Regions from separate parts of the Bacillus sp. BC08 genome, predicted to be linked through region 1. Evidence: a T-box and tRNA genes for the amino acid it is inferred to sense, from the RefSeq annotation. Region 1 holds a T-box; the other holds one or more tRNA genes.

Region 1 (3,423 bases):
CTGTATTCGCAGGCCAAGATAAAGATGCTACTGCAAAAATGCGTGAATACTTCGGAGAAATTCCTCCATCTTCACCATCTATGGCATTATTAAAAGGAAAAGAAGTTGTTCACTTCATTCACCGTCATGAAATTGAAGGTGCAACTATGGACGAAATTATTACGAACTTAGAACAAGCTTTCGAAAAGAATTGCTAAAGAAGGGGGAGAGTAAATCTCCCTCTTTTCTTTATATAGAGGTGAAAAAATGATCGTAACAACAGCAGGAAGAACGAACAAAGAAATGACAGATTATGCAAGCAAGGTAGCAGCAGAATTAAATCGTTCTTTCGTTAAACGTAATGACATACCAGTACATAAACTGCATGAGCAGTATAAACAAGATGTACTTGTTGTAGGGAAAAACCGATTAGCTATTTATCCGAGAGGAACGGAAGAGTCGTTTTTCTTTCATCCAAACTCAGCGATGTTTCGTGTGAAAAGGTTAATGCGCGGAGAACAGGATCCGTTTGTACAAGCCACGCAATTAGAGAGCGGAATGACAGTGTTAGATTGTACGCTTGGCATGGCATCAGATAGTATTGTAGCTAGTTATATTGTTGGTGAAAGCGGAAAAGTAACGGGAATTGAAGGCAATGAGTATATGGCTTATATTATGAAAAATGGTTTGAAAACATGGTCTTCATCTGTTTCTGAAATTGATGAGGCAATGCAACGAATCAATGTGAAGCAAACGGAGCATTACGCATTTTTAAAACAATGTGAAGATAGTAGTTATGATGTCGTTTACCTTGATCCAATGTTCGAAGAAACTGTTATAGAATCAGATGGAATAAAAGGATTAAAACACTTCGCTTTGTATCATGATATTACTGACGAAACAATTGCAGAAGCGAAGCGTGTAGCGAGAAAACGTGTCGTTCTGAAAGATCATTTCCGTAGTTCTAGATTTGAAAAACATAATTTTCACGTATACAAAAGAAAAAGTGCTAAGTTTCACTTTGGTGTAATTGACCCTTGCTAATTGTTTGAAAAGATGTATAATAAGCAATAATTAATTAAATATACTGTCGGTGATGAAGAGAGTAGTCTTTTTTAGAAGGAAAGCGAGCTAGGGATGGTGTGAGCCTAGTGCGGAAGAAAAAGACGAAGCGCACTTCGGAGATGCTTCTTGAACGAATAGTAGAGTAAGCCGAGGCCCCCTGTCCTCGTTATAAACGGGAAAGTGGTTCGTAATGAACAACAAGGGTGGTACCACGGGTTTAAACTCGTCTCTTTTTTAGAGACGAGTTTTTTGTGTTTTAAAAAATAAGGAGGTTGTAGTATGGATTATAAAGCGCAGTTTGCGGAAAGTTTATCTAATATTTTCACGAATGAATTAACGCAAAAAAAAATTTTAGATTTAATTGAAACGCCGAAACAAGATGAATTCGGAGATGCGGCATTTCCATGTTTTTCACTTGCGAAGCAATATAAAAAATCACCAGCTATTATCGCAAAGGAAGTTGCGGAGAAATTAAGTGATCCATTTTTTACGAAAATAGAGGCTGTTGGCTCTTATGTAAATGTCTTTTTTAATCGTGAAACTGTAAGTGATGATGTATTAAAAACGGTTTTAGCAGAGAAAGAAGAGTACGGTCAAAATCACTTTGGTTGTGAAAAAACGGTAGTTATCGATTATTCCTCTCCTAATATCGCGAAACCTTTTTCGATGGGGCATTTACGTTCTACAATGATTGGAAATTCTCTGAAACATATCGCTGAAAAATGCGGCTATGAAGTTGTAGGAATTAATTATATTGGAGACTGGGGCACACAGTTTGGAAAGTTAATTACTGCTTATAAAAAATGGGGAAACGAAGCAGTAGTTAAAGAGGATCCAATACGTGAACTATTTAAGTTATACGTTCAATTCCATGAAGAGGTAAAAGACGACGAAGAACTAGAAGAAGATGGACGCGCTTGGTTTAAGAAATTAGAAGAAGGTGATGAAGAAGCTGTTGAGCTTTGGAATTGGTTCCGTCATGAATCATTAAAAGAATTTTCTCGTATTTATGAACTTCTCGGTGTTGAATTTACTAATTTTCAAGGAGAAGCTTTTTATAATAACTTAATGGAAGATTTTATTGGTATTTTAGAGGAGCATGATTTGCTTGAAGAGTCAGAAGGCGCGTTAGTCGTTAATTTAGAAGAAGAGGGAATGCCGCCTTGCTTAATAAGAAAATCAGATGGTGCGACGATTTACGCAACACGTGACTTAACGGCAGCGTTATATCGTCAAAACACATATGCATTTGATAAGGCATTATATGTAGTTGGCCCAGAACAAAGTTTACACTTCAATCAATTTTTCACTGTATTAAAAAAGCTTGGTTACAATTGGGTTGAGGGCATGGAACATGTACCGTTTGGGTTCATTTTAAAAGACGGTAAGAAAATGTCGACACGTAAAGGAAGAGTTATTTTACTTGAAGAAGTACTTGAGGAAGCAATAGCTCTTGCAAAACAAAATATTAAAGAGAAAAATCCAAACTTAAAACAAAAAGAAGAAGTAGCAAAGCAAGTCGGCGTTGGTGCAGTTATCTTCCACGATTTAAAAAACGAGCGTATGCATAATATTGAATTCTCATTAGAAAATATGCTGAAATTTGAAGGTGAAACAGGGCCGTACGTACAATACACACATGCACGTGCTTGCTCTATTTTAAGAAAAGAAAGTGTAGAATTTGAAACGTGTACGTTTGCATTAAAAGATGATCATAGCTGGAGCGTTGTAAAATTACTGAATAAGTTCCCACAAGTAATTGAGGCAGCCTTCAACAAAAATGAGCCATCAATCATTTCAAAATACGTATTAGATGTAGCACAATCGTTTAATAAATACTACGGTAATGTTCGTATATTAGAAGAGAGCGAAGAGAAAGACAGCAGACTTGCATTAGTGTATGCTGTGACAGTTGTATTAAAAGAGGGATTACGTTTACTTGGGGTGGATGCTCCTGAGGAGATGTAAAACAAATAGGTATACGTATCATAGTAGATATGTATGCCTATTTATTTTTATAGAAAATGTGAAAGCAGAAGTTTAATTTTATTAAATTTAAACTTTTCTAGAATTGTTTCAAGTGTAGGAATGTCCGTATTAAATGGAGAATTGTAATGTCATATATAAAGGAGGCGTTAAACTTGGAAACATACGATTGGAACAGTAAACTAACATATTTAAAAAATACGAGAGGTTTATATTACAATGACGATTATGTAAGATTTTTAGTAAATACAGTTTGGAAGATTTCTAAGCCAGTACATATCGTTGATTATGGTTGTGGATATGGTTATTTAGGATTAGTATTAATGCCATTACTTCCAGAAGGATCAAAGTATACTGGCATTGATAGTGGAGAAACATTACTAGCTGAAGCGA
Region 2 (3,423 bases), on a different contig from region 1:
GTTCGGTGTTCGATACATGCGGCAATAACAGAGTTACCGAATCCAGTAACGGGTACAGCTGTGCCTGCTCCAGCAAACTGCCCAAAGCGGTCATATATACCGAATCCAGTTAGCAACATGGAGATGAAAATAAGAGTTGCGACTGTTGGATTTCCTGCGGAACGCTCAGTGAAATCAAAATATGTGATATAAAACGTAGAAATGAGTTGTCCGATGAAGCAAATAAAACCACCGACGAAAAAGGCTTTTATACAATTTTTCAAGACGGGGCGCTTCGGTTCTCGCTCTTGCTCGAATTTTTTATACTCCTGTTGTACAGGGGTTAAGTTCTTATCTTTACTAGACATTGCGATCCTTCCTTTTCTTTTAAAAAGCGTTAAGTGTTAGACTCCATTTTTTTTCCGATGAGTTTTAATTGCTCATTAATTTCATCTTTAGATACTTTTTTTTCCTTAATCTTTCTTTCAAGCTTTTCGAGTAACATAAAGATTTTTTTATCTGTACTTACACGAACATCGAAAGTAGGATGTTCATCACTTAGCTGCTTTTGAAGCTTCTTACGTAAAGGTTTTAATCCAAACCTTTCGTGGTGCTCCGGTGTAACTGCTATGTAGAGATCTAAATTTGAATTCACTGCTGTGCTTTTTATAATTTCATCCATAGCGAGAGCCCTTTTCTTGGCTCCTTGTGATATAGATTGATTAAATGATTCCGTACTCGTCTTTGTTAATTTGGGACCTTTCTCTTTCTCTGTTCGTTTTGCTTCTTCTTTCACTTTTTTATCTAAGGGACTATTATCACATCCGGTAAAAGAGCTAAATAGAAGGGCAAATAATGCGGTTATGAGGCCGAGTTTTCGCATGAGTATCATTCCATTTCTATTGCAATATGTAATGTGATAGAAAAAGGATGACTGCATATCATCCTTTTTCTATTTCACAGCATGACGAATACGTTATTGCTGTGAGTATTGTGGTTCTTCTTGTTGGACTTCTTCAACGCGTGGATTTAAAGAATCGATAATCGTTTGCGTTTGCTCTGCAGCTGTTTGGAAAAGTTGCTTTGCTTGTTGGTTATCCGTATCAAGAGCGAATCCCTCTAAGCTAGCTTGTGCACTTTTTAATCCAGAAACAGTTTGCTTTAGTTTCGTAATTACAGTCATTGAATGAAGCCCCCTTTGGAATATCAATTCAAAGGTTATAATTTGTGAGTTGGGGTGAATTTATGATTGGAAAATTTAGGGGGAAGTGCTTTGTTAATATACTCATAGCCAAGGTGCATAAAGGATTACGGGGATATTTTTATTGATTTAGATGGATTTTATTGCTATTATTATGAAAAGAAAATGAAGTGTTTTCTATAATCATGCGCCCATAGCTCAGTCGGATAGAGCGGTGGTTTCCGGTACCACGTCTGCCGGGGGTTCGAATCCCTCTGGGCGCGTTATGTATTGTTGGTGTTACGTGTTGAAAATGAATAGTAAATCTAAGGAATCCCCTTGTATGTGAATCGCGTACAGGGGATTTTTGTTATGGGCTTATAAGATATTTCTGTTAATGCTATAACGAGTTTATACTAAAATTATCTAAAACTTATAGTATGAGGGGATTGATGGTGCGTACAATTAGTGGATATTTAAGTATTTTAGGGGATAACGAACGTAGAACCGTCGCTGTATCTGATTCTGGTGAAATTACAGGTGATGAAATGTTGAAGTTCATGTTAAATATGGAATTACACTATAAAGAGATGGATAGGGAATGTTTTGGACCTAGTCACTATTTACCTAGTGGAGACTACCATAAGGATTTAATAGCGATTGTCTTTACGGCTGAAATGATGTTAGACGACATGGAATTAGAAGGGTAATGGCCTGCTGAAGAGGGAGGTGTTATATTTAACGAAGCATAATGAATCTATCTGCGTAAAAAGGTCTGAACTTACATTTGTAAGTTCAGACCTTTTTTTATTACTACTTGTTATATCTAGTGATAAGATTTACTATTAGTATGTGGTAATAATTTTAGCTCGCTATTATTTTCTTTCAATATTATTCAAATTTCGGTTGTAAGTTGTAAATCTCATTAATACATATAAATTAATAATATTTTGGAATGGGTGTCTGTGATAGGATTCTCCTTTTACCAAACTTATTGTACAATAGAAACAAGGGGGAGATTAGTTTGAAGGCAAGTCTTTTACAAGAACAAAGCTTACGTTTGGCAATGACACAAGAGTTAAGGCAAGCGATTACAATGCTCCAGTATAATGTACAAGAATTATCGGAGTTTTTGTATGAGCAATCGTTAGAGAATCCCCTTATTGAGTTAGGTGGTTTTGAGAGGGAGAAGAAAAAGAGCTCTAACGCAAGTAAAAGTACCAGTAAACAAGTCGAGAATCAGATGGAAATCTACAGTGTGGATTCTACAACGATTCAGCAACATTTATTAAATCAAATACAGTATTATAAAATAGATGAAGAAGAGCGAAAGGTAGCTTCTTTCATTATTATGAACATGGATGGAAATGGATATTTACAAGAAACGAACGAAGAGTTAGCTGATCTCCTTTCCGCACCGCTTCATGTAGTCGACCGCTCTGTAGAGCTTGTCCAATCACTCGAGCCAGCAGGGGTAGGAGCACGTAATATTCAGGAATGTCTAACCTTACAATTGAAGCGCTTACAAAGACGGAACGGATTAGCAGAAGAGGTTATAGAAGATCACTTCGCGTATTTCGTGAAGAAAGATTGGCGAAAGCTCGTTCAAGTGTTGAAGTGTAGTAATGAGGAATTGCAATCGGCGGTGAACTGTATTACGTCATTACAGCCGAAACCAGGCCTTGCATTTTCTTCTGATAAACCACTTTATATTGTGCCTGATATGGCGGTGAAAAAAGATGGCGATCGTCTCGTTTTACAAATGAATGAGAGAAATATGCCGAGAATTGAAATCCATTCTGAGTATAGCGCGCTTCTGAATGATAGTGAAAGTGAAGTAGCATCTTACGTATCAGAAAAGTATCAGCATGTGCAGTGGATTATGCGCAGTTTAAAACAGAGAAAACAAACGCTTCTGCAAGTGATGACCATTATTATGGAAAAACAACATGATTTCTTCTGGGAAGGTCCAGAACATTTAAAGCCACTTGCTTTAAAAGAGGTAGCGGAAGAGTTAGGTGTGCATGAATCTACAATTAGTCGTGCAACGCGAAATAAATATGTGCAAACACCACACGGTTTATTTGAGATGAAATCGTTCTTTAGTAATGCTGTTTCGACTACTGAAGATGAAGCTGTTTCTACAAAGCGTGTGAAACGATTTATTCAAACGCTTGTTGAAGCGGAGAATAAGAAAAAGCCACTTTCAGATCAAAAGATTTCAAAATTATTAGAAGAAGAGCATGAAATCGTTATTTCTCGAA

What was found. A T-box is a leader RNA that pairs with one kind of tRNA and senses whether it is charged. The one in region 1 lies ahead of argS (arginine--tRNA ligase), so its partner is inferred to be a tRNA-Arg.
Region 2: it has a tRNA-Arg gene. The T-box ahead of argS (arginine--tRNA ligase) is inferred to sense a tRNA for this amino acid. The anticodon was not compared.

The regions. Positions count from the first base shown of each region.
Region 1 covers NZ_JBTGPA010000031.1:956,989-960,411, reverse strand. The annotation lists gene ACXVYO_RS15430 (BrxA/BrxB family bacilliredoxin) at 1-197, shown strand, start outside; gene ACXVYO_RS15425 (class I SAM-dependent methyltransferase) at 247-1,023, shown strand; T-box leader at 1,064-1,278, shown strand; gene argS (arginine--tRNA ligase) at 1,324-3,012, shown strand; gene ACXVYO_RS15415 (class I SAM-dependent methyltransferase) at 3,159-3,423, shown strand, end outside.
Region 2 covers NZ_JBTGPA010000018.1:50,228-53,650, forward strand. The annotation lists gene spoVAC (stage V sporulation protein AC) at 1-347, opposite strand, end outside; gene ACXVYO_RS02440 (YhcN/YlaJ family sporulation lipoprotein) at 377-862, opposite strand; gene ACXVYO_RS02445 (DUF1657 domain-containing protein) at 956-1,162, opposite strand; tRNA gene ACXVYO_RS02450 (tRNA-Arg) at 1,368-1,443, shown strand; gene ACXVYO_RS02455 (hypothetical protein) at 1,615-1,869, shown strand; gene rpoN (RNA polymerase factor sigma-54) at 2,184-3,423, shown strand, end outside.